Regions from separate parts of the Diaphorobacter sp. B2A2W2 genome, predicted to be linked through region 2. Evidence: predicted binding sites of a transcription regulator. Region 2 holds the regulator's gene; each other region holds the start of a gene.
The links. Region 2 encodes LexA, which represses DNA repair genes until DNA is damaged. Its sites were predicted from a motif close to ACTGTATNNNNATACAGT; they were not measured.
Positions count from the first base shown of each region.

Region 1: a site for LexA is predicted at 6,771-6,788, ahead of recA (recombinase RecA). Genes of this name have one in related genera too.
Region 3: a site for LexA is predicted at 6,962-6,979, ahead of AC1PPL_RS11515 (PA0069 family radical SAM protein). Genes of this name have one in related genera too.

Region 1 is NZ_JBWZOR010000004.1:94,518-104,485, forward strand. Features, by position in the region: gene AC1PPL_RS09135 (tripartite tricarboxylate transporter substrate binding protein BugE) at 1-590, opposite strand, end outside; gene AC1PPL_RS09140 (N-formylglutamate amidohydrolase) at 924-1,862, opposite strand; gene AC1PPL_RS09145 (Bug family tripartite tricarboxylate transporter substrate binding protein) at 1,881-2,846, opposite strand; gene AC1PPL_RS09150 (LysR substrate-binding domain-containing protein) at 2,957-3,883, shown strand; gene AC1PPL_RS09155 (sensor histidine kinase) at 3,964-5,409, opposite strand; gene AC1PPL_RS09160 (response regulator) at 5,489-6,163, opposite strand; gene AC1PPL_RS09165 (MarR family winged helix-turn-helix transcriptional regulator) at 6,213-6,707, opposite strand; gene recA (recombinase RecA) at 6,862-7,983, shown strand; gene recX (recombination regulator RecX) at 8,065-8,520, shown strand; gene AC1PPL_RS09180 (DUF1631 family protein) at 8,762-9,968, opposite strand, start outside.
Region 2 is NZ_JBWZOR010000001.1:519,453-529,420, forward strand. Features, by position in the region: gene kdsB (3-deoxy-manno-octulosonate cytidylyltransferase) at 1-564, shown strand, start outside; gene adk (adenylate kinase) at 686-1,342, shown strand; gene AC1PPL_RS02395 (asparaginase) at 1,430-2,401, opposite strand; gene lexA (transcriptional repressor LexA) at 2,484-3,158, shown strand; gene AC1PPL_RS02405 (hypothetical protein) at 3,320-3,721, shown strand; gene AC1PPL_RS02410 (pyridoxamine 5'-phosphate oxidase family protein) at 3,843-4,343, shown strand; gene hrpA (ATP-dependent RNA helicase HrpA) at 4,573-8,598, opposite strand; gene AC1PPL_RS02420 (NAD(P)H-dependent oxidoreductase) at 8,646-9,968, opposite strand, start outside.
Region 3 is NZ_JBWZOR010000005.1:229,827-239,794, forward strand. Features, by position in the region: gene sdhA (succinate dehydrogenase flavoprotein subunit) at 1-166, shown strand, start outside; gene AC1PPL_RS11480 (succinate dehydrogenase iron-sulfur subunit) at 197-901, shown strand; gene AC1PPL_RS11485 (succinate dehydrogenase assembly factor 2) at 907-1,179, shown strand; gene AC1PPL_RS11490 (citrate synthase) at 1,222-2,532, shown strand; gene AC1PPL_RS11495 (metal/formaldehyde-sensitive transcriptional repressor) at 2,846-3,112, shown strand; gene AC1PPL_RS11500 (S-(hydroxymethyl)glutathione dehydrogenase/class III alcohol dehydrogenase) at 3,148-4,263, shown strand; gene fghA (S-formylglutathione hydrolase) at 4,370-5,242, shown strand; gene AC1PPL_RS11510 (putative quinol monooxygenase) at 5,443-5,742, opposite strand; gene AC1PPL_RS11515 (PA0069 family radical SAM protein) at 5,798-6,955, opposite strand; gene rnk (nucleoside diphosphate kinase regulator) at 7,234-7,641, shown strand; gene AC1PPL_RS11525 (acyltransferase family protein) at 7,696-8,859, opposite strand; gene AC1PPL_RS11530 (NAD(P)H-dependent flavin oxidoreductase) at 9,046-9,968, opposite strand, start outside.

The DNA of each region.
Region 1 (9,968 bases), on a different contig from region 2:
TGCACCTTGCCCTCCAGCAGGTCGGCCACGGCGGGCGCCGCGCCGCGGAAGGGCACGTGCTTCATGGACGTGCCGGTGGTGCTTTGCAGCAACTCGGCCCACATGTGGCCGATGGTGCCCGCACCGGGCGTGGCATAGGTGATCTTGCCCGGCTGGCTCTTGAGCAGCTTGATGAACTGCTCGAAGTTTTGCGCCGGCACGCTGGGGTGCACCACCAGCACGCCCGGAGCCTTGACGATCTCGGTCACCGCCGCGAAGTCCTTGATCGCATCGTAGGGCAGCTTCTTGTACACGGCGGGGTTCACGCCATGCGTGGAGAGCGTGGCCACGCCCAGCGTCATCCCGTCGGCCGCGGCCTTGGCCACCGCCTGCATGCCGGTGGCGCCGCCCGCGCCGGGCAGGTTGTCCACCTTCACGGGCATGCCGAGGATGCGCGACAGCGGCGCGGCCAGCACACGCGCGGTGATGTCGGTGGCGCCGCCCTGCGGGAAGGGGACCACCAACCGCAGGGTGCTGCTGGAGGCCTGGGCGCTCGCCAGGCCGGGGATGGCGCCAGCGGCCGCCAGTGTCAGGATGTCTCTACGCTGCATGCAATGCTCCCTCAAGGTTGGTCTTTGGTAACAAACCATTCTGGTAACCCCGCGGGCCGCTGACCAATGAGCATTGCGACACATCTCATTCCAATGCGGAATGCACTGCCGGCGCACACCGCGGCGGCGCCCGGTGGCCGCCGCGAAAGAATCCCGCATCCACCCTTGCCTGGTAAGCGCCAGCAGCTATGTTTTTTATCGCCACTGGCCTGCACAAGCGCGTGGAATGACAAAGGCCCGTCCATGGGAACGGGCCTTGCGTTGGGAACCTCGGTACAGCCGACCGCGGCCCCTTCGCTGCCGAGGCCGCCGCCTGAATGCCGCCGCCAGCGATCAGCCGCGCGGGTCGGTCGCCAGCAGAGACTCCACCAGCGCGCGCAGGTCGGCGCGCAGCCGGTCGAACCCTGCCGGCAGGATGTCCAGCGTCTGCTCATCCATGTAGAGCTTGCGGTTGATCTCCACCTGGATGCTGTGGCGGTGCTGCGCGGGGTTGCCGTAGCGGCGCACCAGTTCCACACCCTTGTAGGGATGGTTGTAGTCCACGCTGTAGCCGCGCTCGCGCAGGAACGCGCAGATCTGCTGCGACAGCGCCGGGCTGGCGGTGGCCCCGTCGCGGTCGCCCACGACGAAGTCGGCATGGTGCAGGCCCGGGTAGAGCGTGGCGTGGCTGGCGGCCACGGCGGGCATGGAGTGGCAGTTGAGGTGGATGCTGTAGCCATGGCGCGCGTGGGCGGCGTCGATCTCGGCCGCCACCGCCGCGTGGTAGGGCCGCCAGCAGCGCTCGATGCGTGCACGCACCTCGTCCACGCCCAGCGGACGGTCGTAGATGGGCTCGCCCTCGTCGGTGAACTTCCAGATCAGCCCCTTGCCCAGGCGCACCTTCTGCAGCACCACGGGGTCGGTGGTGACCGGGTCGGGCCAGGGCGCGTCCAGCAGGGTGGCGTCCAGTTCGGTGGTGTCGCGGTTGGCGTCCAGGTAGATGCGCGGGAAGTGCGCCTCCACCCAGCCCACGCCCAGCCCGGGCGCGAAGGCGTAGAGCTTTTCGACGTGGGTGTCTTCCGCACGGCGCAGCACGGGCAGGTCCAGCGCAGCGCGGAAGTCGGCGGGGTAGACGGTGCCGCTGTGCGGCGAATCCAGCACCAGGGGCGTGCGCCCCGCGATGCAGGAGACCATGCGTGCGGGTGACGCAGCGGGCGGCGCCGCAGGGGCGCCGGCTGCGCCGGGCTCGGCCTGCAGGTACTGGCTGTGGATCAGTTTCAGCACTGCTTGCATAGGCACACTCCGTGGAAATCAATCCAGTTTGATCTTGGCATAGGCTGCCACCTGTTTCATCTTGTCAATTTCACGCGCGATCTGCGCGGAGAACTCGGCGGGCGTGGTGCCCGACGCATACAGCCCCTGGGCCGCCAGGCGATCGCGCACCGCCGGCTCCTTGAGGGCCTGGGCCACGGCCTGTTGCACGCGCTGCACCTGGGCCGCGGGGGTGGATTTGGGCGCCACCAGGCCGAACCACGACGCATCGTTGGCCTGCTTGTAGCCCAGCTCGGCATAGGTGGGCACGTCGGGCAGCACGGCCAGGCGTTCGTGCCAGGACACGGCCAGGGCCTTGAGCTTGCCGGCCTTCACGTGCGGCAGCGACGAGGCCACCTGGTCGAAGTACACCGGCACCTGGCCGCCCAGCACGTCGTTGGTGGCCGGACCCGCACCGCGGTAGGGGATGTGCACCATGCTGGTGCCCGTGGCGCTCTTGAACAGCTCACCCCACATGTGGCCGATGGTGCCGTTGCCCGGCGTGGCGTATTCCACCTTGCCGGGATGGGCCTTCAGGTGCTTCACGAGGTCGGCGAAGTCCTTGACGGGCAGCACCTTGGGGTTGACCACGATGATGCCGGGCGCCTTGACGATCTCGGTCACGCCGACGAAGTCCTTGATGGGGTCGTAGGGCAGCTTGCCCAGCACGGCCGGGTTCACGCCGTGGGTGGACAGCGTGGCCACGCCGAAGGTCAGCCCGTCGGTGGCGCGCGCCACCTCGGCCATGCCGATGGAGCCGCCCGCACCGGCCTTGTTCTCGATCACCACCGGCTGGCCCAGCAGGCGCTGCAGGGGTTCCTGCAGCGAGCGGCCGGCAATGTCGGTGGCGCCGCCCGGCGGGAAGGGCACGACGATGCGCAGGGGACGGCTGTTGTCCTGGGCGAAGGTCATTCCAGAAACTACAGAGGTAACCGCCAGCGCGGCAATCAGTTTGCGACGTTGCATGGACTCACTCCTTTGATGGTGCACGAAAGATAAACGAAGGGGTGCGGACGGAAAAGCAATAGCTGTGCCTGTTATCATTCCATTGTGGAATGTTTTGATCGGCAAACCCCATGATCCTGCGCCGCCTTCACCCGCCGCTGCACCTGCTGCGGGCGTTCTGTACCGTGGCCCGCTTCGGGGGCATCTCGCGCGCGGCCGAGGCGCTGCACCTCACCCAGAGCGCGGTGAGCAAGCAGGTGCAGGAGCTGGAGCGTTGGGTGGGCGTTCCGCTGTTCGAGCGCAGCCGCAAGCGCCTGTCGCTCACACCCGCCGGTGAGCGCTACGAAAAGGCCGTGAGCGCCCTGCTCGCCCGCTTGGAGGCGGCCACGCTGGAGCTGATCACCAGCGGCGACGAGGGCGGCGCGCTGCACCTGTCGGTGCTGCCCACGCTGGCCGCCAAGTGGCTGATTCCGCGCCTGCCGCAGCTGCGTGCGCAGCACCCGCAGATCACGCTGCACTTCGTGCCCTACGTGCACGGCTACGACTTTGCCGACCCCGAGCTGGACTGCTCCATCCTGTTCGGCGACGGGCACTGGCCGGGCGCACGCGCGCACTACCTGACGGGCAACGACGTGGCCCTGATCGGCCCGCGCGCCGGGCTGGCCGGCGCGCCGCCCCTGCACAGCCCGCAGGACGTGGCACGCCACACGCTGCTGCGCCACGTGAGCGTGCCCGGCGCTTGGCAGCACTGGGCCGAGGCGCACGGCGTGAACGGCCTGGACCCGCTGGCCGGCCCGCAGTTCGACCAGTTCCAGACCATCATCCGCGCGGTGTCGGTGGGCATGGGCCTGGCCCTGGTGCCGCGCTGCCTGGTGCAGGACGAGATTGCCGCCGGCACGGTCACCGAGCCGCTGCCCGGCGGCGGCTACACGAGCGACCTGGGCTACTGGCTGTGCTACCCCGAGTCGCGTGCGCAGCTGGCCACGCTGGTGCGCTTTCGCGACTGGCTGCTGGCCCTGGCGGACCCCGCAGCGGGCACGGCCGCACCGGCTGCTTGAATCCACCTCAAAATGGCCTCCAGCGCTTTCCCATCAAGCGCGAGCAGCTATTTTATCGATAGCATCGGACAGCGGCAGCGCTATGGCCCCGATTCGCGTGCCGCGAACCGCACGCTGAAGCGCGCGCCGGGCATGGCCGCGCCGGGGCGCACGTCTTCCAGTTCCACCTCGGCGCCGTGCTGGCGCGCGATCTCGCGCACGATGGGCAGGCCCAGGCCGGAGCCGTCGGCGTCCGTCCCCAGCGCGCGGTAGAAGGGCTGGAAGACCAGTTCGCGCTCAGCCTCGGGCACGCCGGGGCCCGAGTCCTCCACCTGCAGCAGCAGCACATGGCTGAACGGGTCGGGCAGCACGCGCGCGGTGATCACGCCGGGCTGCTGCGCGCTGGACGGGGTGTAGTTGATGGCGTTGTCCACCAGGTTGCGCACCAGTTCCTTCAGCAGCGTGGGGTTGCCGTCCATCCACACGCCATTGGTGCCGGGCTCGACGCCGTCGTAGCCCAGGTCGATGTGCTTGTCCATGGCGCGCGGCACGCTGTCGCGCACCACCTCGATCACCAGCCGCGCCAGGTCCAGCGGCTGGCGCTGCACCACGGCGCTGCCGCCCTCGGCCCGCGCCAGCGCCAGCAACTGGTTGACGGTGTGCGTGGCGCGGATGGACGAACGCCCGATCTGCTTGAGCGACTGCTTGAGCTCCTCGGTGCTGGTGCCCTCGCGCTGCGCCAGGTCGGCCTGCATGCGCAGCCCGGCCAGGGGCGTCTTGAGCTGGTGCGCGGCGTCGGCCAGGAAGCGCTTTTGCGTGGCCATGGATTCCGACAGGCGCCGCAGCAGGTCGTTCACCGAATCCACCAGCGGCGCCACTTCCATCGGCACGGCCTTGTGGTCCAGCGGCGAGAGGTCGTCAGGCTTGCGCGCGCGGATGCGCTCCTCCAGCTGGTGCAGCGGCTTGATGCCGCGCGCCAGTGCCAGCCAGACCAGCAGCACCGCCAGCGGCAGGATGACGAACTGCGGCAGCATCACGCCCTTGATGATCTCGGTGGCCAGCACGCTGCGCTTGGCGCGTGTCTCGGCCACCTGCACCAGCGCGGCGGGCGCATCGGGCAGCGGCACGCGCACCCAGATGTAGGCCACGCGGATGTCGATGCCGCGCAGCTCGGCGTCGCGCAGCCGCACCTCGCCGGAGAACGCCTGCTCCTCGGGCGGCGGGCGCGGCAGGTCGCGTTCGCCCGACAGGTAGTCGCCCGTGGGCGAGAGCACCTGGTAATAAACGATGTCGGACTCGTCGGCACGCAGGATCTCGCTGGCGGGCTGGGGCAGGTTGAACAGCACCTTGCCGTCGTGCACCGTGACGAGCTGCGCCAACGCATGGGCGTTGTACTCCAGCGCGCGGTCGAAGGGCTTGTTGGCCAGGCCCTGGGCCACCAGCCAGGTCAGCGCCAGGCTCACCGGCCACAGCAGCAGCAGCGGCGTGAGCATCCAGTCCAGGATTTCGCCGAAGAGGGAGCGCTGCTCGCGCTGGAAGATTTTCAAGGTGGTGGGTGTTTTTGGCCGCTAGCGCTTATGCATCAAGCGCAAGCAGCTATCAATAACAGAGCATCCACAGGTGCCGTCAGCCGGGGATCTTTTCCAGGCAGTAGCCCAGGCCGCGCACGGTGGCGATGCGGATCGGCCCGCGCTCGATCTTCTTGCGCAGGCGGTGGATGTAGACCTCGATGGCGTTGTTGCTCACCTCCTCGCCCCACTCGCACAGGCGCTCCACCAGTTGCTCCTTGCTCACCAGGCGGCCGGCGCGCTGCAGCAGCACCTCCAGCAGGCCCAGCTCGCGCGCGGACAGCTCCACCATCTTGCCGTCGATGGTGGCCACGCGGCCCGCCTGGTCGTACACCAGGGGCCCGTGGCGGATGGCGCTGCTGGTGCCGCCCATGCCGCGGCGCGTGAGCGCACGCACGCGCGCCTCCAGCTCCGACAGCGCGAACGGCTTGGCCATGTAGTCGTCGGCGCCCAGGTCCAGGCCCTTCACGCGCTCGTCCACGCTGTCGGCCGCCGTGAGGATCAGCACCGGCAGCGCCGAGCCGCGCCCGCGCAGGCGCTTGAGCACCTCCAGGCCGTGCATCTTGGGCAGGCCCAGGTCGAGGATCAGCAGGTCGAACTCGTTGTTGGTCAGGAGCGCGGTATCGACCTCGGTGCCGCTGGCCACATGGTCCACCACGGCGCCCGAGCCGCGCAGCGTGCGCAGCAGCCCGTCGGCAAGCACCTGGTCGTCTTCGGCGATGAGGATGCGCATGGGGTGTCTCTCCTGGTTGTCGTGCGCCGGCCTGCGCTCTATCTGAATTCTAGGCCGCCGTGCCCTCGCCGCCGGCATAGGCCTCCAGACCCAGCGCGACCACCGTGGCCACGTCCTGCCCCACCTCGGCGCGGAACTCGCCCTCGGCCTGCGCCACCGCCGCGCGAAACGCCTGCAGCCACGCCAGTCCCGTGGGCGTGAAGCGCACCAGGCGCGCACGCGCATCGCGCGGATCGGGCTCGCGCGTGACCAGACCCCAGGCCGCGCACTGCTCCACCAGCGCGGCCATGGACTGCTTGGCCATGCCCGCGCGCTCGGCCAGGTCGGTGAGGCGGTCCCCCTGCAGCGACAGATGCCGCGTGATGTGGATGTGCGCGGCGCTCACCTGGTCGCGCGCCGCGAGGTTGGACAGCGCCAGCGGCACCTGCACGTCGCGCGCCATGAGCTGCAGCACACGCGCATCGAAGCGCCGCATGGCATGGCCCAGCAGGCGGCCCAGGTGGGTCTGGCGCCAACGGTCGTCGGAGCTGGGGGGAGCGGTCATCCGCATATTGTCAGCCAAACTGACCAAAAATTGATTGGATAACGCATCAACCGCCCATAAACTACTGTTCAAGCATCCAGCCTGTCATTGGAAACAGTTTCCAGGCAGGCACACGATTTCACCGTGACCCCGACCCGACCCGAAGGAGCATTTCATGGACGCCACCGTCAAAGGCAACGCAACCGCCGTCAACAGCGAAAAGGCCAAGGCCCTGCAAGCCGCCCTCGCGCAGATCGAAAAGCAGTTTGGCAAGGGCACCATCATGCGCCTGGGCGAGGGCGAGGCCATTGAGGACATCCAGGTGGTCTCCACCGGCTCGCTGGGTCTGGACATCGCCCTGGGCGTGGGCGGCCTGCCGCGCGGCCGCGTGATCGAGATCTACGGACCGGAAAGCTCGGGCAAGACCACGCTCACGCTGCAGGTCATCGCCGAGATGCAGAAGCAAGGCGGCCAGTGCGCTTTCGTGGATGCCGAGCATGCGCTGGATGTGCAGTACGCCAGCAAGCTCGGCGTTCAGCTCACCGACCTGCTCATCAGCCAGCCGGACACGGGCGAGCAGGCGCTGGAGATCGTGGACAGCCTGGTGCGCTCGGGCGCCGTGGACCTGATCGTGGTGGACTCGGTCGCCGCGCTCACGCCCAAGGCCGAAATCGAGGGCGAGATGGGCGACGCCCTGCCCGGCCTGCAGGCACGCCTGATGAGCCAGGCACTGCGCAAGCTCACCGCCACCATCAAGAAGACCAACTGCATGGTCATCTTCATCAACCAGATCCGCATGAAGATCGGCGTGATGTTCGGCAGCCCCGAGACCACCACCGGCGGCAACGCGCTGAAGTTCTACGCCTCGGTACGCCTGGACATCCGCCGTACCGGCACCATCAAGAAGGGCGACGAGGCGATCGGCAACGAGACCAAGGTGAAGGTGGTGAAGAACAAGGTCTCGCCCCCGTTCAAGACGGCCGAGTTCGACATCCTGTTCGGCGAGGGCATCTCGCGCGAGGGCGAGATCATCGACATGGGCGTGAACGCGCGCATCCTGGAAAAGAGTGGCGCCTGGTATGCCTACAACGGCGAGAAAATCGGCCAGGGCCGCGACAACGCCCGCGAGTTCCTGCGCGAGAACCCCGGCCTGGCCGTGGAGATCGAGAACAAGGTGCGCGAAAGCCTGGGCATCGCACTGCTGCCCACGGGCCACGCGAGCCCGGCGGCCGACCTGCCCGAAGACAAGCCTGCGCGCGGCAAAAAGGCCGACAAGACGGGTGAGATCGAAGCGTAACCGCGCACCGGGGTTTTTGAGCGAAATCTGCCTCCAGCGCTTGGCTATCAAGCGCTGGAAGCTCTTTTTTCAATAGCATTCATGGGATTCACCGCCCTCTCCCTCAAGGGCCGTGCGCTGCGCCTGCTCGCCCAGCGCGAGCATTCGCGCAGCGAACTGCAGGCCAAGCTGGCGCGCCACGTGCAGGAGGGCGACGATCTGCCGGCGCTGCTGGACGAGCTGCAGGCGCGCGACTTCATCAATGCAGAGCGCGTGGCCGAGTCTGTGGTGCACCGCCGCGCGGAGCGCTTCGGCACCCAGCGCGTGCTGCAGGAGCTGCGGCGCAAGGGGCTGGACGAGGATTTGGTGCGCAGCACCGCCGCCCAGCTGGCGGGCACCGAACTGCAGCGCGCCCGGGCCGTGTGGCGCCAGCGCTTTGGCGACCAGCCCGCCGACACGCCGCAGGAGCGTGCGCGCCAGATGCGCTTTCTGGCCACGCGTGGCTTCGCCGCCGACGTGGTGCGCCGCGTGGTGCGGGGTGGTGATGAATGGGAATAGAACGGGGCTTGGCGCGCTGCTGTTCAGCGTCAAAAGCTATTTCATCCATAGCAGCTGTCGACGCGCAGTCCGCCACCGGTCGCACCCCGCAACGCCGCGCCGTCGTGCAATGCCAGGCCGCGCAATACGCGCGATGGCTTCAGCGCCGCCACGGACATGCCAGAGGCTTGAGGCTTGAGGCCCGCGGCGCGGCTGTGCGCAGCCGGCCCCCGTTGTGCGCGTTGGGCCGCTGCGCGACCACTCAACCCAGCAGGCGCTCCGGGTTGGCGTCCAGCTTGGTGAGCGCATCGCGCGTGGCGCGCAGCGTGAGGCTCTCCTCCTCCTGCGCCACCAGCAGGCCCGCCTGCAGGTAGGCCCCCAGCCGGCGCAGCTGGATGAGGTAGCTGCCGCCATCGCGCGTGGCAAACAGGTGCAGCTGCTTGCGCTGGCTGTGCCAGGCGTATTGCACCTGCGTGGACGCGCCGTTGTGGTCCAGCGTGAACCACGTGCCCAGCGGCAGCTGCTGCGCCCAGGCCACCATGTCGTCCTGCACAGGCGCACCGTTGTCGGCGATGACGTGGATGGACGAGGCGTCGATGCCCAGCAGCATCTCGATGTTGTCCGCACTCAGCGGCATGTCGCCCAGCGCCTCGTCGCCGATGTAGTCCTCCAGGTTCGCCAGGCGTTTGGCCATGGCATCGATGTGCGCCTGCGGGATCGAGGCCGTCTTGGAGAGGAAAGCGTCGGCCAGCGTGTCGGTGATTCCCTTGATCTGTGCGTCCTGCTCGGGCCCCGCCACGCCGATCAGCGCCAGCCCCTGGCGCAGGCTCTGCAGCAGCGCCGGCAGGTTCTGGATGACCAGCGCACGGTCGGCGCGGTTGGGCTTGGCGCCCGCCGCCCACACCAGGTCGGCCGCGGCGCGCTTGAAGGCGGCGGTACTGGCATGCTGGGCCCCGTCGCGCACGGCCGACATCGCCAGCACCTCGGCCCATGTCTTGAACAAGAACTCGCGGATTTCGTCGCGCACCGGCATGTCCTTGAGCAGCGCGCGCAGCTCGATGGTGTACTGGATCGCCAGTGTCTCGCGCTGCTCCACCTGCTGGGCCACGCTGACGATGCGCGAGGTGCCCTGCTTCTCGGTGAGGAATTTGGCGAGGAATTTCTCGAACTCGTCATGCACCAGCTGGAACACGCGCTGGCCGGTCTCGGGGTACTGCTCGATCACCTGCACGATGCGGCGGATCTCGGCCTCCAGCGCGCTGCCGTTGATGGAACTGGCGTCAAAGCCCAGCACGCAGGCGCCCATGCGGTCGATGAGCTGGCGCGCGGGGTGCGTGAGGTTGCTGAAGAACTCGGGCTCGGCCAGCGCCACGCGCAGCACCGGCACCTGCAGGCGTGCAAACCACACGCGCACCGAGGGCGGGATGCGGTCTTCGCTCAGGATGCTTTGGAACATCAACGCCACCACC
Region 2 (9,968 bases):
CACGCCAGCGGCAGCGATCGCCTGGCCGAGGCCTGCGAGCTGCTGGGCCTGGCGGGCGAAGACATTGTGGTGAACGTACAGGGTGATGAGCCCCTCATCGACCCACGGCTGATCGACGCCGTGGCCGCACTGCTGCATGCGCGCGGCGATGCCAGCATGGGCACCGCCGCGCACGCCATCGACAGCGCGGAGGACTTTGCGAACCCCAACGTGGTGAAGGTGGTGCTGGACGCGCAGGGCCTCGCGCACTACTTCAGCCGCGCCCCCATCCCCCACGCACGCGACCACGGGCCGGGCAGCCTCTGGTGGCAGCCGGGCCAGACGGGGGTGCCCGTGGGTTTCGCACCGCTACGGCACATCGGCATCTACAGCTACCGGGCAGGCTTTCTGCGCCGGTTTCCACAGCTGCCAGCGGCGCCGACCGAGCAACTGGAAGCGCTGGAGCAGCTGCGCGCCCTCTGGCACGGCCACCGCATCGCCGTGCACGTGACCGGCAGCGCACCCGGTGCGGGCGTGGACACGCCAGCCGACCTGGAGCGCGTGCGCACCCTCCTGGGCGGCTAGCGCGGCCGTCAGCTTGGCGCATGGCCCGCGTGCTATCCTTGTTCGCAACAAGAGCACCTGTCCCGCGCTGGCGCGCCGACGGCAAGCGTGCCCGCTGATTTCAAAACACTAGAGGACATCCATGAGACTGATTCTGCTCGGCGCTCCCGGCGCCGGAAAGGGTACGCAGGCCGCGTTCATCTGCCAGAAATTCGGCATCCCCCAGATCTCCACCGGCGACATGCTGCGCGCCGCCGTCAAGGCCGGCACGCCCCTGGGCCTGCAAGCCAAGGCCGTCATGGATGCGGGCCAGCTCGTCAGCGACGACCTGATCATCAACCTGGTGAAGGAGCGCATCGCCGAGCCCGACTGCGCCCAGGGTTTCCTGTTCGACGGATTCCCACGCACCATCCCCCAGGCAGACGCCATGAAAGCCGCGGGCGTGAAGCTCGACTATGTGCTGGAGATCGACGTGCCGTTCGACGCCATCATCGAACGCATGAGCGGCCGCCGCTCCCACCCGGCTTCGGGCCGCACCTACCACGTGAAGTTCAACCCGCCCAAGGTCGAAGGCAAGGACGACGTGACGGGCGAGCCCCTGGTACAGCGCGAGGACGACAAGGAAGAAACCGTCAAGAAGCGCCTGCAGGTCTACAGCGACCAGACGCGTCCCCTGGTGGACTACTACTCCAGTTGGGCCAAGGCGGATCCCGTCAATGCGCCCAAGTACCGCGCCATCCAAGGCACCGGCAGCGTGGAGGAAATCACCCAGCGCGCCCTGACGGCACTGTCAAGCTGACGAACCCGCCGCCGGCGCCCGCCAACGCCCCGCAACGCGGGGCGTTGTGCTTTGTGTCCAGGCAAGCGCCTCGGCCCATGACGGTGCTTATGAATTAGCGGACTGCATCAGCTCCAGCAGCAGGCTGACCCGTGCTTTCACGGGGCTCAGCCCATCCGCATCGCGCCAGGGCGTGCCCGTCAGGTCCATCATCCGCCCCTGCGGGCAGCGCGAAGCCACGCGCACCTGCACCCCGGCCGCCACGGCACGCGCGAGCGCGGCCTCCAGCGCATGGTGCAGCGTGCCATTGCCGGTGGCGGCCACCACGATGCCGTGCACGCCCTTCTCCACCAGCCAGTCCACCAACGCGCCATCCACGCCGGCGTGGCTGAGGACGATTTCCACGCGTGGCCAGGCGGCACCTGGCGGGATCGGCACCAGCGCGCCATGCGCGGGCTGTTCCACCTGCGGCGCAAGGCCGCGGGCCCAGCGCACGCGCCCCGCTTCCATCCAGCCCTGAGGCCCAGCATCGCCGGAGTCGAACGCGTCCAGCCGCAGCGGGTGCACCTTGCTCACCTCGCGCGCCCCGTGCACCACGCCAGCGGCCGCCATCAGAACCCCCCGCGCTGAGGGGTCGGCCGCTAGAGTGACGGCATCCAGCAGGTTCTGCGGCCCGTCCGGCGCGAGCGCCGTGGCCGGACGCATGGCACAGGTCAGTACCACCGGCTTGGCGGTGGTATCGAGCAGGTTGTGCAGCAGCCAGGCGGTTTCCTCCAGCGTATCCGTGCCGTGGGTGATGACGACGCCGGCAACGGCCGGGTCGGCCAGGTGTGCGGCGCAACGATCGGCCAGGCGCGCCCACACGTCAAAGCCCATGTCCTTGCTGTCCAGTTGCACCACCTGTTCAGCCACCAGCGCGCCGCCCGCGGCCTGCACCAGCCCGGGCACCGCGGCCAGCAATTGCTCCACGCCGATCTGCCCGGCCGTGTAGCCCACGTTCGCACCTTGCACCGCGGAAGAGCCCGCAATCGTGCCGCCGGTGCCCATAACGACGATTTTTCTTGCAGCTGCCACTTGCATCCCTCCAAAAACTGTTCAAAAATACAGATACTGGATTAAAAAACAGTAACCCACTCAACCACCGACCGCATTGGATCGCACCATGCTCGACAGTCCCAAGCTCACCGCCCGCCAGCAGCAGATCCTGGACCTGATCCAGACCGCCATCGCGCGCACCGGCGCCCCGCCTACCCGCGCCGAGATCGCGGCAGAGTTGGGTTTCAAGTCCGCCAACGCGGCCGAAGAGCACCTGCAGGCGCTGGCCCGCAAGGGCGTGATCGAACTGGTCAGCGGCACCTCGCGCGGCATCCGCCTGCGCGGCGAAACCGTGCGCAACATCAATGCGGCGCGCGGCGCCCAGTTCAACTTGCCGATACCCGGCCTGTCCCAGCTCACGCTGCCGCTGGTGGGCCGCGTGGCGGCCGGCTCGCCCATTCTCGCCCAGGAGCATGTGGACCAGACCTATACGGTGGAAGGCAGCCTGTTTGCGCACAAGCCCGACTACCTGCTCAAGGTGCGCGGCATGTCCATGCGCGACGCGGGCATCATGGACGGCGACCTGCTTGCCGTACAGGCAACGCGCGAGGCGCGCAACGGGCAAATCATCGTGGCGCGCCTGGGCGATGACGTCACGGTCAAGCGCCTGCGCCGCACAGGCAGCGCCATCGAACTACTGCCCGAGAACCCCGACTACCCGGTGATCCGCGTCGAGCCGGGCGAACCTTTCGAGATCGAAGGGCTGGCCGTGGGCCTGATACGCAACACCATGCTCATGTAGTCCGTTGAATGCAGCGCCGCCGCAGGTGGCGGGCGTTTGGCAGGCGGTAGCCCGGGCATGCCCCGTGGCTGCGGCATGCCAACCCTGCGGATGCGCGCTTGACGTCCTTGGCAATCCTGCCTGTGTTCCACCTTCATGCCCTGGCATGCCGGAGTCTTCACATGGGATTTGCCCTCTTTGCCTTTGCCTCCCTTTCCCGCCCCTTGCGCCGCCTGCGCCGATGGGGACTGGCCGCACGCCATATGTCGCGCGGCGCGGCACCCTCTGCCTGCACCACGCACGGACGCGTTGATGCACTCCAGGGAGCGACGCCCAACGCCGGCCCTCCCGATAGCCCCGCCGTGGCGGGCATGGCGCCAGAAAACCCGGCCCGCCACCGCGCCTTTGCCATGCCTGCCGCGGATGCGGCCATACAGCACACAGGTCTGCGGCCTGCGATCTCTACCCGTTCGCTCCCCCTGCGCGTGATCCTGCGCCATGACACCGACGACGCCTGCAAGCTCGTGATTTCCGGCCGCATGGCCGATGTGTGCGCGGAACTGGAGCGCCTGGCCCTGCGCTGACCGCGGGGCACTGCTGCGACCACTTCTGACACTTTTCGAAGGCGTCGCGGCCGCAGCGCGTTCATCGCAGGTCCGTTTCTACAATGCACGGCACTTGCAACTGCCCGCCCCCAAGCACGCCATGACCCCCGAGTCCCGCCTGGACCGCTTGCTGCGGCAACTGCTGTGGGGCCGGCGCACGGCCGCGCTGGCAACGCTGCAAACCCTGCCCGGCGCGGAATCGGTGCCATCCATAACGCCAGCGGTGTCGTTCGTTCCGTATGCCATCGACTCCACGGCCCAGGTGCTGGTATTGCATGTCAGCGCCCTCGCCGCCCATACCCGCAACCTGCGGCAATCACCCGCGGTTTCTCTCCTGATCACGGCGCCCGAGGACGCGGCCCAGCCCGTGCATGCGCTGGAGCGCGTTGCCATCCAAGGGCAAGCCGTACTGCTTGCGCCCGAGGCAGCCGCCAGCGCGCGCGCCGCCTACCTGCGGCGCTTCCCTGAGGCAGCGCCCATGACGGCGCTGGGCGACTTCCAGTTCGTGCAGATCATCCCTTCGGTGGGCCGCCACGTGGCAGGGTTTGGCGCGGCGCGGGATTTATCTGCCGAGGAGCTGAAGGCGCTGCTCACGTCTTGACGCTGGGGCGATCAGCGCCGCCAGCTGTTGCATGGCAAGGCGCCGTTCCGCCCAGACGAGCGCTGGCGGCCGCAAGCCCGGTGCCCGAGAAGGCCACACCGGTCGCGGCCAGTGCCAGCTCGGTGACGGGTTGGCGGACGCTCGCCGTGCGCGCCAAAGCATGAACGGCCCCGCGGCGGCCGGTGGCGGCACACCTGTCCTGCAGGCTTGCCTCGCGCGCGAGCCGCTCTCAAGACACCAGTTGCGACCAGACCTTGTCCAGCCGCTTGCCGCTGACCGGATACGGCGTGCGCAACTCCTGCGCGAAGAAGCTCACGCGCAGTTCCTCCAGCATCCAGCGGTACTCTTGCATGCGGGCATCCACCTGGCCCTTGCGCTCGGCCACCAGGCGCCAATAGCGCTGCTCCAGCGGCTGCAGTTCCTTGAGCTTGGCGGCATCGCGTGCCGGGTCGGCGCGGTACTTGTCCAGGCGCGTGGCGATGGCCTTGAGGTAGCGCGCGTAGTGCTGCAGCTGCGCCCAGGGCGCGGCGGCGATGAACTGCTTGGGCATCAGGCGCTGCAGCTGCTGTGACGCGTCGGCCGTGGCCTCGGGAGCGTTCTTGGTGTCTTTGATCTTGCGCTGCGTGGCGGCGTATTCGATGAGGATGGCCGCCGCCATGCGCGCCACCTCGTTGGCGATCAGCGTGAGGCGCCCGCGCCCATCCTGCACGCGCTGCTTGAACTGTGCCTCGTTGCTGGGCAGCGGCTCTTGCAGGAAGGCGCGGTCGATGGCCACGTCGATGATTTGTGCGCGCAGCTCCTCCTGCGTGCCCAGCGGCATGAAGGCCACGGCCATTTTCTGCAGATCGGGGATGTTCTTTTCCAGGTACTTGAGCGCGTCCTTGATCTGCAGCGCAAACAGCCGGCGCAGGCCCACGCGGTGGCGCGCGGCGGCGACTTCGGGTTCGTCGAACACCTCGATGCCCACCGCATCGCCATGGTCGATGAGCGCGGGGAAACCGATCAGCGTCTGGCTGCCCTTGGCGATCTCCATCAGCTCGGGCAGTTCGCCAAAGCTCCAATCCTCGTAGCGGGCATCGGCCTTGCGGGCCGGGGGCGCGCCGACAGGCGGTTCTTTTTTGATAGCTGCTGGCGCCCGGTTTTCCTTGGTTTCAGATGGTTTTCCACCGGAATCTGGCTTCTGGTGAGGGCCACCAGCTATCTTTAATGAAGCAAGCGCCTGGAACGCCCCACGTGCCTTGCTCCCCCACTCCGCCTTGAGCGCGCCCAGATTGCGTCCCTGGCCGAGCTGGCGGCCGTGCTCATCCGTCACGCGAAAGTTCATGAACAGGTGCGGGCTGAGCATGTCCAGCTTGAAGTCCGCGCGCTTCACGTCGAGCGAGGTCTCGTCGCGCACTTGCTTGAGCAGCGTGTCGATCAAGCTGCCCTGGGCCCAACGCTCTTCCTCGGTGAACAGCGACGCCAGCCGCGCAGCACTTTCCGGCAGAGGCACGAAACGGCTGCGCGGGCGCTGCGGCAGGCTCTTGAGCAGCGCCTGGATCTTGTCCTTGAGCATGCCGGGCACCAGCCATTCCGCACGCTCCTCGCTCACCTGGTTCAGCACGAACAGCGGCACCGTGACGGTGACCCCATCGCGCGCGTCACCGGGGCTGTGCAGGTAGCTGGCCGTGCAGTCCACGCCGCCCAGCTTCACCGTCTTGGGAAAGTTGTCGGTGGTGATGCCCGCGGCCTCATGGCGCATCAGCTCGTCGCGCTTGAGAAGCAGCAGGCCGGCGTTCTCCTTGCCGGCACTGCGGAACCACTTGTCGAACGTGGCGCCGCTGTACACGTCTTTGGGAATCTGCTGGTCGTAGAAGGCGAAGATGAGCTCGTCGTCCACCAGCACGTCCTGGCGGCGGCTCTTGTGCTCCAGCTCCTGCACCTTGCGCACCAGCTTGAGGTTGGCGCCCAGGAACGGCCAATGCGTCTCCCACTCGCCCTCGACCAGCGCCTGGCGAATGAACAGATTGCGCGCCTCGTACGGATCCACGCGGCCATAGCTCACGCGGCGGCCGTTGTAGACCACCAGGCCGTAGAGCGTGGCGCGCTCGAGCGCCACCACGTCGGCCTGTTTCTTGGACCAATGCGGGTCCAGCAACTGCTTCTTGAGCAGATGGCCGCCCACCTCTTCCAGCCATTGCGGTTCGATCGCCGCGATACCGCGGCCGTACAGGCGCGAGGTCTCGACCTGCTCGGCCGCGACGATCCAGCGGCCGGGCTTCTTGGACAGGTGCGCGCCCGGGTGCGGGTGGAACTTGATGCCGTGCGCGCCCAGGTAGGCCTCGCTCTCCTCGGCCTTGTAACCAATGTTGCCCAGCAGGCCCGACAGCATGGACAGGTGCACGGCCTCGTAGCCCGCGGGCTCGGTGTTCACCTGCCACTGGTGCTCCCGCACCACGGTGAGCAGCTGCGAATGGATGTCGCGCCACTCGCGCACGCGGCGGATGTTGATGTAGTTCTGGCGCAGCAACTGCTCCCACTGCCGGTTGCTGAGCTTGTGGGTGGCCTCCTCCGCATCGGCGGGGTGGAACTGTGCGAGGCGCTCCTCGCCTGCGGCTTCCGCTTGCGCGCCGCTGCTGCGCTGTGCGACGGGCAGGAAGGCCGTGTTGCGCGCTGGGGCCGCGGGGGCGGTCTGGGCCGCCATCTCCTTGCGCGTCTTGGCGACGATCTTGCCGCCGCGCGCATCCTGCAGCCACTTCCACAGGCGCAGGTAGCCGGTGAACTCGCTTTTCTCGTCATCGAACTTGGCATGCTGCTGGTCGGCCTGCTGCTGCGCCTCCAGCGGCCGGTCGCGCACGTCCTGCACGCTGAGGGCCGAGGCAATGACCAGCACCTCGGCCACGGCGCCGCGGGTGCGGGCCTCCAGGATCATGCGGCCCACGCGCGGGTCCAAGGGCAGGCGCGACAGTTCGCGGCCCATGGGCAGCAAATTGCCGCGCTCGTCCACGGCGCCCAACTCCTGCAGCAGTTGATAGCCGTCGGCGATCGCACGGCCCGAGGGCGCCTCGAGGAACGGGAAGTTCACCACGTCACCCAGGCCCAGCGACTTCATGCGCAGGATGACGCCCGCCAGGGACGAGCGCAGGATTTCGGGGTCGGTGAAGCGGTCGCGCTGGTGGAAGTCCGCCTCGTCGTACAGGCGGATGCAGATGCCGTTGGCCACGCGGCCGCAGCGCCCGGCGCGCTGGTTGGCCGCCGCCTGGCTGATGGGCTCCACCAGCAACTGCTCCACCTTGCTACGGAAGGAATAGCGCTTCACGCGCGCCGTACCTGCGTCAATGACGTAACGGATGCCCGGCACGGTGAGCGAGGTCTCGGCCACGTTGGTGGCCAGCACGATGCGCCGTCCGGTGTGGCCGTCGAAGATGCGGTCCTGCTCGGCCTGCGACAGGCGCGAGAACAGGGGGAGTACCTCGGCGTTCCGCAGCACTGGCGAGTGCTGCAGGTGCTTGCGCAGGTGGTCCGCCGCCTCGCGGATCTCGCGCTCGCCGGGCAGGAAGACGAGGATGTCTCCGCCCTTGCCGCCCGCCCACAACTCGTCCACGCCGTCGGCAATGGCATCGTTGAGGTCGAAGTCCTTCTTTTCTTCAAAGGGCTTGTAGCGCATCTCCACGGGATAGGTGCGCCCGGACACCATGATGACCGGCGCCGGACCGGCCTTGCCCTCGAAGTGCTTGGCGAAGCGCTCCGCGTCGATGGTGGCCGATGTCACGACCACCTTCAAATCGGGCCGCTGCGGCAGGATCTGCTTGAGGTAGCCCAGCAGGAAGTCGATATTCAGGCTGCGCTCGTGCGCCTCGTCGATGATGAGCGTGTCGTAGGCCTTGAGCAGCGGATCGGTCTGCGTCTCGGCCAGCAGGATGCCGTCGGTCATCAGCTTGACCGAAGCGCCCTTTTGCAGCGTGTCCTGAAAGCGCACCTTGTAACCCACCACCTCGCCCAAGGGGGTGTTCAACTCCTCGGCAATGCGCTTGGCCACGCTGCTGGCGGCAATGCGCCGCGGCTGGGTGTGGCCAATCAGGCGCCCGCGCGTGCCCTCGGGCGCATTGCACTTGCCGCGTCCCAGGGCCAGCGCTATTTTTGGCAACTGCGTGGTCTTGCCCGAGCCCGTCTCGCCGCAGACGATGATGACCTGGTGCTCGGCCATGGCCGCCATGATCTCGTCGCGGCGGCTGGAGACGGGGAGTTGCTCGGGAAAGGTGATCGTGAGGGGCATAGGGGCGGGAATTATCCCAGCCCCCAGGCACCCGTGCCGCACCAGGGTCAGGCGGAGAACATGGCCTCCATCTCCCGGCGCACCCGATAGGCGTGGGTGGTGGTGTCCATCTCCACATCGTCCCAGGACAATGCCTGGCCTTTTGCCACCGGGCGCACCACGCGCGCGCTGTGCACCAGGCCCAGCGGCAGGCCCCTGAGGCTGCGCGACGTCGCAGCCGGCAGCAGCTTGCCCCAGACGGTGTAGCCGCCCTCGCCATCCAGCAGGTCGCCCGGGCGCAGGTCACGCTTGGCCGTGGCCACCACATCGGCGTTCCAGCCCTGGGGCACGCCGGTGGGCTCGCCGCGCAGCGCCACGCTGGCCACCGACATGCCCACCTCCAGCCCGATGAGGTGCCAGCGCTTGTACAGCGTGAAGTAGCGGCCCGTGGGGTCGGTGTGGGCGTTGTATTCCTCGAAACAGTGGCGGATGTAGTCAGTCTCGCCTTCCACCGTGACCCACACGCCCATGCGGATGTCGTAGGGGATCCGGCGGCCGTCCTTCTCCAGCGACGAGATCACTTCCACCATGCCTTTTTTCTCTAGCACTCCGCCCTCGCCCACCGGGCGCGTGACGTAGGGAATGTCCTCCACACTGGCGGGCGGGTACTGCAGGCCGTTGCTCGGCACGGCCAGGCCCGTGGCGTTGGAGACGGCCGTGCTCTCGATGCTGGGCTTGGACCCGTCCAGGAAGCTGTTGAACATCTTGGGGTTCAGGCCGCCACGCTGCGCCTGCTCGGGCGTCAGGCCGTAGTAGCCCCACACCGTCTCGGGCGTGGATTCGCAGAAATGCGGCAGCCACTTGTGCCCGCGCCCGGCCGCCACCACCGGAAAGCCGCAGGTGCGGGCCCAGTCCACCAGCTCGCAGATCATGGCGGGCTGGTCGCCATAGGCCAGCGAATAGACCACGCCCGCGGCCTGGGCCTTGCGCGCCAGCAGCGGGCCGCAGAAAGCGTCGGCCTCCACGGTCACGTTCACCACATGCTTGCCGTGGGCGAAGGCGTCGAGAATGTGGTCCACCGCCGCCAGCGGGTTGCCCGTGCATTCGACGATCAGCTCGATCTGCGGGTGGCGCACCAGGGCCTGCCAGTCCTCGGTGATCCAGGTCGTACCCTGCTCCAGCGCCTGCTGGGCAGAGGCGGCCTCCGACTGCTCGGGCGCCCATCCCACGCGCGCCAGGCTGGCGCGGGCGTTGGCCGGCGACAGATCGGCAATGCCCACCAGGTGCACGCCCGGCATGCGCGGCACCTGCGCCAGGTACATGGCGCCGAACTTGCCCGCGCCGATCAGCCCAATGCGGATGGGACGCCCTTGCCGGGCACGCTGCAGCAG
Region 3 (9,968 bases), on a different contig from region 2:
CTACGAGCACCCTGCCGACCATCCCGACTTCCCGTTGGGCCGCAATGACAAGGAGTGGCTCAAGCACACGCTGTGGCACAGCGCCAGCAACAGCCTGAGCTACAAGCCCGTGAACATGAAGCCCCTGACGGTGGACAGCATTCCTCCGAAGGTCCGCACGTTCTAAGACAGCCGCCGCCCACGAGAGAAATAACCCATGAAACGCACTTTCAAGATCTACCGCTACGACCCGGACAAGGACGCCAAGCCCTACATGCAGACCGTGGAGGTCGAGCTCGACGGTCACGAACGCATGCTGCTGGATGCATTGCTCAAGCTCAAGGCACAGGATCCCACGCTGTCGTTCCGCCGCTCCTGCCGCGAAGGCGTGTGCGGCTCCGACGCCATGAACATCAACGGCAAGAACGGCCTGGCCTGCCTGACGAACATGAAGACCCTCTCGGGCGACATCGTCTTGAAGCCCCTGCCCGGCCTGCCGGTGATCCGCGACCTGATCGTGGACATGACGCAGTTTTTCAAGCAGTACCACTCGATCAAGCCCTACCTGCAAAGCGACATCTACGCGTCACCCACCAAGGAGCGCCTGCAGTCGCCCGAAGAGCGTGAAGAGCTCAACGGCCTGTACGAGTGCATTCTGTGCGCCAGCTGCTCCACGAGCTGCCCCTCGTTCTGGTGGAACCCCGACAAGTTCGTGGGTCCCGCCGGCCTGCTGCAGGCCTACCGCTTCATCGCGGACAGCCGCGACACGGCCACGGGCGAGCGCCTGGACAACCTGGAAGACCCCTACCGCCTGTTCCGCTGCCATACCATCATGAACTGCGTGGACGTGTGCCCCAAGCACCTGAACCCCACGCGCGCGATTGGCAAGATCAAGGAATTGATGGCACGCCGTGCCATCTGAGAACCATGGCTGACGAAGCGCTGCTGGACGAACGCGAAGTGGCCATCCTGCGGTGGCGCTGCCGCCGCGGGCTGGTGGAGAACGACCTGTTTCTCGAGCGGTTCTTCACAACCCACGGCTCCTGCCTGACGATCCGTCAGGCGCGAGGACTCACGCTACTGATGGACTTGTCGGACAACGACCTGCTGGACCTGCTGCTGCGGCGCAAGGAACCCACGGGCGAAGTCGCTAAGGACGAAGTCAAGGAAGTGCTGGAGCAGTTGCGCAACCGCGCTTAAGCCCCAGCCCCGTGCAAGGCAAACAACAGAAGGAAACTGGAAATGAAACTGGCAGACAACAAAGCGACGCTATCGTTCAGCAACGGCAGCCCGAGCGTGGAACTCCCCGTGTACCAAGGCAGCATCGGCCCGGACGTGGTCGACATCCGCAAGCTGTACGCGCAAACGGGCATGTTCACCTATGACCCCGGTTTCCTTTCCACGGCATCCTGCCAGTCGTCCATCACCTACATCGACGGCGACAAGGGCGAGCTGCTGTACCGCGGCTACCCCATCGAGCAGCTCGCCACCCAGTGCGACTACCTCGAAACCTGCTACCTGCTGCTGAATGGCGAGCTGCCCAACGCCGCGCAGAAGGCCACGTTCAACGACCGCGTGACCAAGCACACGATGGTCAACGAGCAGATGCAGTTCTTCCTGCGCGGTTTCCGCCGCGACGCACACCCCATGGCCGTGCTGACCGGTCTGGTGGGCGCGCTGTCGGCCTTCTACCACGACAGCACGGACATCAATAACCCCGAGCACCGCGAGATCTCCGCCATTCGCCTGATCGCCAAGATGCCCACGCTGGTGGCCATGGCGTACAAGTACGGCAAGGGCGAGCCCTACATGTACCCCCGCAACGACCTCTCGTACGCAGGCAACTTCCTGCGCATGATGTTCGGCACGCCCTGCGAGGACTACAAGGTCAACCCCGTGATCGAACGCGCGATGGACCGCATCTTCATCCTGCACGCCGACCACGAGCAGAACGCCTCCACCTCCACGGTGCGCCTGTGCGGCTCCTCGGGCACCAACCCGTTCGCCGCCATCGCTGCCGGCGTGGCATGCCTGTGGGGCCCTGCCCACGGCGGCGCCAACGAAGCCTGCCTGAACATGCTGGAAGAAATCCAGGCCATGGGCGGCGTGTCCAAGGTGGGCGAGTTCATGGAGAAGGTCAAGGACAAGTCCTCCGGCGTGAAGCTGATGGGCTTTGGCCACCGCGTGTACAAGAACTACGACCCCCGCGCCAAGCTCATGCAGGAAACCTGCAACGAAGTGCTGGCCGAGCTGGGCCTCGAAAAGGACCCGCTGTTCGCCCTGGCCAAGCAGCTGGAGAAGATCGCCCTGGAGGACGACTACTTCGTGCAGCGCAAGCTCTACCCGAACGTGGACTTCTACTCCGGCATCGTGCAGCGCGCGATCGGCATCCCGGTCAACCTGTTCACCGGCATCTTCGCGCTGGCCCGTACGGTGGGCTGGATCGCCCAGCTCAACGAGATGATCGGCGACCCCGAGTACAAGATCGGCCGCCCCCGCCAGCTGTTCGTGGGCGCCGAGCGCCGCGACGTTCCGGCCCTCAACAAGCGCTGATCAAGCAGCGCCGCCTGCCGCGAAGGCAGGCGTGCCCCGCCCCCAGCCCGCACGCACCTGTTGCCTGCGGGCTTTTTTGCGTCCGTGCCTTTTTGCTGCGCACAACGGGAAGCGTGCTGCAGCCGCGGTCAACCGCTGCGCCGCCAATGCCCGCGCGACACTCCGATCAGGCGCATCCACCTATACCCCCTCCCAGTAATAGGCATTTATTGCCCTCCAGCGCTTTATCCTAAAGCGCCATCGATTTATACTTCCCCCTAGTACAAGGCACATAGCAACACGTCCCGGCACAACGCCCGCCCATCCAACCGCCATGCCCCATACCGCCGAAGACAAGCAACGCGCCATCACGCGCCTGCGCCGCATCCGCGGCCAGGCCGAGGCGCTGGAGCGCGCCGTGCAGGCGGGCAGCGACTGCGCACCCATCCTGCAGCAGCTGGCCGCCCTGCGCGGCGCCGTGCATGGGCTGATGGCCGACATGCTGGACAGCCATGTGCGCGAAACCCTGGCGCAAGAGCCCGCCCCCTCGCCCCAGGCCGTGGACGAGACGCTGGCCCTGCTGCGCTCGTACCTGAAGTAACGTCCCCCCACCCTTTCACCACAAGGAGCCCTCCCATGAAATCCCGCGCCGCCGTCGCCTTCAAAGCTGGTGAACCTCTGCAGATCGTCGAACTCGACGTGGCCCCGCCCAGCAAGGGCGAAGTACTGGTCAAGATCACCCACACCGGCGTATGCCACACCGATGCCTTCACGCTCAGCGGCGACGACCCCGAGGGCATTTTCCCCGCCGTGCTGGGCCATGAGGGCGCGGGCGTCGTGGTGGAGGTGGGCGAAGGCGTCACCAGCGTCAAGCCGGGCGACCATGTGATTCCGCTGTACACCGCCGAATGCGGCGAATGCCTGTTCTGCAAGAGCGGCAAGACCAACCTGTGCGTGGCCGTGCGCGCCACGCAGGGCAAGGGCGTGATGCCCGACGGCACCACGCGCTTCAGCTACAACGGCCAGCCCGTGTACCACTACATGGGCTGCTCCACGTTCAGCGAATACACCGTGGTGGCCGAGGTGTCGCTGGCCAAGGTTCACCCCGATGCCAACCCCGAGCAGGTCTGCCTGCTGGGCTGCGGCGTGACCACCGGGCTGGGCGCGGTCAAGAACACCGCCAAGGTGCAGCCGGGCGACAGCGTGGCCGTGTTCGGCCTTGGCGGCATCGGCCTGGCGGTGATCCAGGGCGCCCACCTGGCCGGCGCGGGCCGCATCATCGCCATCGACACCAACCCGGGCAAGTTCGACCTGGCACGCACCTTCGGAGCCACCGACTGCGTGAAACCCAAGGACTTCGACAAGCCCATCCAGCAGGTGATCGTGGAGATGACTGGCTGGGGTGTGGACCACAGCTTCGAGTGCATTGGCAACGTCAACGTGATGCGTGCGGCGCTGGAATGCGCACACCGCGGCTGGGGTCAGAGCGTGATCATCGGCGTGGCCGGTGCGGGACAAGAGATCTCGACTCGCCCGTTCCAGCTCGTCACGGGCCGCAAGTGGCTGGGTACGGCCTTCGGCGGCGTCAAGGGCCGCAGCGAACTGCCCGGCATGGTGGAGGACGCCATGGCCGGCAAGATCCAGCTCGCCCCGTTCGTCACCCACACCATGGGCCTCACGGACATCAACCAGGCGTTCGACCTGATGCACGAGGGCAAGTCGATCCGCTCGGTGGTGAACTACGCTGCATAAAAACAGGAGCGCTTGGCGCTTGATGCACAAGGGGTTCCAGTACTTTTATTACTGAATCCCTCCCATACCAAGCGCCAACAGCTACTTAAAAAGGAGCAACACGCCCATGTCCGACACCCTGGAACAACTCTCGGCCCACGCCTGCTTTGGCGGCGAGCAACGCTTTTACCGCCATGCTTCGCACGCAGTGGGTCTGCCGATGCGCTTCGCCGTCTACCTGCCGCCCCGTGCGCTGGCGGGCCAGAGTGCAGATGGAAAGGTCCCCGCGCTGCTCTACCTCGCGGGCCTGACCTGCACCGAGGAGACCTTCCCCATCAAGGCCGGCGCCCAGCGCCTGGCGGCAGAGCTGGGCCTGGCCCTCATCACCCCCGACACCAGCCCGCGCGGCGCGGGCGTGGCGGGCGAGGCCGACGCCTGGGACTTCGGCGTGGGCGCGGGCTTCTATTTGGACGCCACGCAAGCCCCCTGGTCCACGCACTGGCGCATGGAAAGCTACCTGCTGGAGGAACTGCTGCCGCTTGTCACCAACGCCCTGCCCATCGACGGTGCCCGGCTGGGCCTGTTTGGCCACAGCATGGGCGGCCATGGCGCGCTGACGCTGGCACTGCGCCACCCGGGGCGGTTCAAGAGCCTGTCGGCCTTCGCACCCATCTGCGCCCCCACGCGCTGCCCCTGGGGCGAGAAGGCGCTCACCGGCTACCTGGGCCCGGACCGCACCTCCTGGGGAGAGCACGACGCCACCGTGCTCATGGAGAACCAGCCCCTCGCGCCCTACCCCGGCGGCATCCTCATCGACCAGGGGCTGGACGACAAATTCCTGGCCGATCAACTGCACCCGCACCTGTTCGAGGCGGCCTGCAGCGCCATCGGCCAGCCGCTCACGCTGCGCCGCCACGCAGGCTATGACCACGGCTACTACTTCATCCAGAGCTTCATCGACGACCACCTGCGCCACCACGCGCAGCAGTTGGGCGCCTGAGGCAGTGTGAACGAACCGCCCGGCTCTCTCGTTCAGCCCAACCTGTCCGCGCGCCGTTGCGGATGCCCGCTACAGCCCGCACGAGGGGTGCGCCTTGCGCCGCGACTGGCCGCGATTGGCCGCGTTTCTGCCGCCCTTTCGCGGTTGCCCAAGCCGCCCGAGGTCATGCACCGTCTGACACCCGACGCCCGCCAAACCGCTCACACCGGGCGGGGCGCACCCACCGCGTAGGCGCGCAGGTCACGCCCGCCGATGCCCAGCGCCGGCCACAGAGCGCGCCACTGCGCAATGTGGGCACTGGCGAAGTGGCGGTCCAGGTCGTCCTGGCTGCGCCACAGCTCATGCACGTGGATCAGCCCGGCGTCCAGCACATCCTGCGCATACGCATATTCGATGCAGCCCGGTTCGGCCCGTGAAGCCTGCACCATCGCCCGCATGGCCGGCAGCGCGGCGGCCAGCCCGTCCGCCGGCAGGCGAATGGTTCCTACGATCAACAGCATTCAGCACTCCCTCCCCACAGCAAAGCGCCCATGCTAGCCGCGGCGCGCACCGCGCTCAGAACAGCACGCCCTGCCCGCGCGCCAGCGCCGGGCGGTACTGCGACAGGTCCAGTTCCGTGCGCTGGCGGTTCAGGCCCAGGCGCGCACAGGTCTTCTCGAAGCGCTGGCGCAACAGGTCGGCCCACAGGCCCGAGCCCTTCATGCGCGTGGCGTGGCTGCTGTCGTAGCTCTTGCCCGCGATACGCGCGGTTGCGTCGATGCCGTGCAGATCCTGAATGCGCGCCAGGACGCGTTCGGCACGCTGCGGGTAGTGCAGTTGCAGCCACTCGCGCATCAGGGCATTGAGTTCCCACGGCAGGCGGATCACCGTGTAGAAGGCCGAGGTGGCGCCCGCATCGCGCGCAGCGGCCAGCACCTGCTCCATGTCCTCGGTGATGAAAGGAATCTGCGGCGCCACGCTCACGCCGACGGGCACGCCGGCTTCGGCCAGCGCGCGGATGGTGCGCAGCCGCCGATGCGGCGCGGCTGCGCGCGGCTCCAGCACGCGGGCCAGGCGCGCATCCAGCGTGGTGATGGTCACGTAGGCCGCCGCCAGCCGGCTGTGCGCCAGCGGAGCCAGCAGGTCCAGGTCACGTTCCACGCCGCTGCTCTTGGTGATCAGCGAGAACGGGTGTCGTGCATCGCGCATCACCTCGATCAGCGCACGCGTGAGGCGCAGCTCACGCTCCACCGGCTGGTAGCAGTCGGTGGCGGAGCCGATGTTGACCACCGAAGGCCGATGGCTGGCGCGCGCCAACTCGCCCCGCAGCACCGCGGCGATATTGCGCTTGACGATGATGCGAGTCTCGAAGTCCAGCCCCGGCGACAGGTTGAGGTAGCTGTGCGTGGGCCGTGCGTAGCAGTACACACAGCCATGCTCGCAGCCGCGGTAAGGGTTCACCGATTGCTCGAAGAAAATGTCGGGCGAATCGTTGCCGCACAGCGCGCTGCGCGCGTCTTCCCAGATCACCTGGGTCAGCGGCGCGGCGGGCGCGGCACTTTCGTCGCCCGTCACACCCTCCTCCGGCCCGCCCCAGCCGTCGTCGAACGCCTCGCGCGCATCGCGCATAAAGCGGTGGGCCATACGCGTGGCCGTACCCCGCCCCTTGAGCGGCTGCGCGGGCGCCCATACGACAGGAGCCAGTGAGGGCGGGGGATCGTCTTCGGAATGCATTGAATAACTGTATAAATAAACAGTTATTCTGACAATATCCAAAGGCCTACGCCATTTGCCGGAGGGCTGCAAGCGCAGCGCAATTCGCACTGCGCGCGTGTGAGATCGCTTGGCAAACGCGGCACCAGGCCGCACAATTCACCACTTCCGCACCCAATTTAGTGCTTTTTTTGAGAACATGCCTTGGCCCGGACAACCCCGTTGCCCGGGCTTTTGTCCGTTTGAGCGCGGCTGCCCGGCAGACGCGCTTTCACTATCGTTTACAAGGGAATCACACCATGCAGCGCAAGCCCCACATCATCCTGTCGTCCCTGGACCTGGAGCGCATCGAAGCCCTGCTGGAAAAACAAACCGCCCCCTTTCCTGGCCGCGAGGCACTGGAGGCCGAACTGGACCGCGCCGACGTGTTCGATCCCAAGGACATGCCCCCCAACGTGGTGACCATGAATTCCACCGTGCGCTTCACGCTGCTGGAAACCGGCAAGACGAACACGCTGACGCTGGTCTACCCGAAGGAGATGGACGGCTCGGGCGACAAGGTGTCGGTGTTCGCACCCGTCGGCATCGCACTGCTGGGCCTGGGCGTGGGCGACGAATTCCAGATGCCCAGCCCCACCGGCCAGGTCACCGTGCGCGTGGACGCCATTGATTTCCAACCCGAGAACGCGGGTGAACTGCATCGCTGAGCGCGATCGCACCACCCAAGACCAAGGCAGCCATAACTAGCTGCCTTTTTTTCGTCAGCGCAGGCCTGCCATGAGCGCGGTGGTCAGCAAGCCGGTTCCCACGAGCCCGGCCTGCCAGCGCAGCGCAGATTGCCATGTGGGAACGTGGCGCTCCACACGCTCGTACAGCAGGTGGCCCGCGGCGATCGACAGCACGAAAGCGATGCCCATGCCCGCCATCGCGGCGGCTACTGACTGCGGCCAGAAGTAGCTTTCCACCGCGTTGACGAGCACGCACACCGCAAAGTGCACGAGGAATACCGAATACGAGATCTGCCCCAGCCGGCTGAGCGGTGCCCAGCCTTGCCAGCGCTGCATGGCCAGGCTGCGCATGGCCACCACCAGCAGCAGCGCAGTCACGCCGGCCAGCGCAATGCGGGGGCGCCACTCCAGTGCCAACGCAGCCACCACCAGCGCCGCGATCAGCAGCGCCCAGCTCCAGGCTCCCAGCGCGCGGGGCGACTGCACGGCCCAGTAGGCCAGCATGCCAAGGCCATAGGCACCGAAGAAATACACCGCCCAGACGTCCCAATCGGCGTCGCGGTTGAAGTACAGCAGCGAGGCGGCGACGCCCGTCGCCACGAGTGCCTGCGCGCCGCTCAGGGCCCAGGGCCAGTAGCGGGACATGCCGCGCGCACGCAGCGCCACCGCCGCGCGTGATACCCCAGTCAGGACCAGCGTGGTGAGGGCGAACAGCTGAAAGTCGATGGCCACGTACCACACGCCGGCCGACAGCGACTCCTCGTTCAGCACGCTTTGCAGCAGCAGCGCATGCGCGAGCAACTGGCCCAGGTCCGGCACGTCGGATACCGAGGCGTGGTCGAACCACGGTTGCACGGTCGCCTGCACGACGATGGCGATCACCAGCGCCACCGCGTAGGGCACCACCAGGCGCACGAAACGCCGTGCGATGCGCTGGGCAGGGTCGGTAAAGCGCGCCTGCCCCTGCGGCGCCAGACTGGCCGCTGCCAGGAATCCCCCCAGCACCAGGAACACCTGCACCGCCATGCGCGCGTATTCGTAGAGCCAGTCGATCAACCCCGGCACCGCTTGGCGCGCCACGTCGGACATGGGCCCGTAGAACGCCAGGTGGTGCCAGACGATGGCGGCGCAGGCCAGGCCTTTGGTGCAGTCGATCAACGCACTGCGGGAGGCATGAGACGGGGTGTGCTGGGACATTCAAAACAGGAACCCCGTGCCGGCAGCAGGCCTGCGACGGGGGTTCACGGTAATCGGGCAAGCCCGAGATTTTGCGCCTTTTGCGCTGATGCTGCTGACCGCTACACAGCGGACGCGCATCAACAAAAACGGCGCCCCTGGGGCGCCGTTGGGCCAACGGGGCTACGTTGCAGCCCCGCGCGGGCATCAGCCCAGGGCCAGGCGCTCGCGCGCTTGCTGGTATTCGCGGCGCAGGCGCGCGACGAGTTCAGCCGTCGAAGTGACCTCGGTGATGCTGCCGATGCCCTGGCCGCAGCCCCAGATGTCCTTCCAAGCCTTCTTGGCGTCGCCACCGAAGTTCATCTTGCTCGGATCGGACTCCGGTAGGTTGTCGGGGTCCAGGCCTGCCGCGCGGATTGACGGCGCCAGGTAGTTGCCGTGCACACCCGTGAACAGATTGCTGTAGACGATGTCGTCGGAGTTGCCCTCGACGATGGCCTGCTTGTACGCATCGATGGCGCGCGCCTCGTGCGTGGCGATGAAGGCCGAGCCGATGTAGGCGAAGTCCGCGCCCATGGCCTGCGCGGCCAGGATGGCGCCGCCCGAGGCGATGGAGCCCGACAGCGCGAGCGGACCGTCAAACCATTGGCGGATTTCCTGGATCAGCGCAAACGGGCTCTTCACCCCTGCGTGCCCCCCCGCGCCCGCCGCCACGGCGATGAGGCCGTCGGCCCCCTTCTCGATGGCCTTGTGCGCGAACTTGTTGTTGATGATGTCGTGCAGCACGATGCCGCCCCAGCTGTGCACGGCCTGGTTCACGTCCTCGCGCGCGCCCAGGCTGGTGATGACGATCGGCACCTTGTACTTGGCGCAGACCTGCATGTCGTGCTCCAGCCGGTCGTTGCTCTTGTGCACGATCTGGTTGATGGCGAACGGAGCGGAGGGCGACTCGGGATGCGCCTTGTCCCACGCCGCCAGCGTTTCGGTGATCTCGGCGAGCCAGTCGTCGAGTTGCTCCGCCGGCCGTGCGTTGAGCGCAGGCATGGAGCCCACGATGCCGGCCTTGCACTGCTCGATCACGAGTTGAGGGTTGCTGATGATGAACAGCGGCGAGCCGATGACGGGCAGCG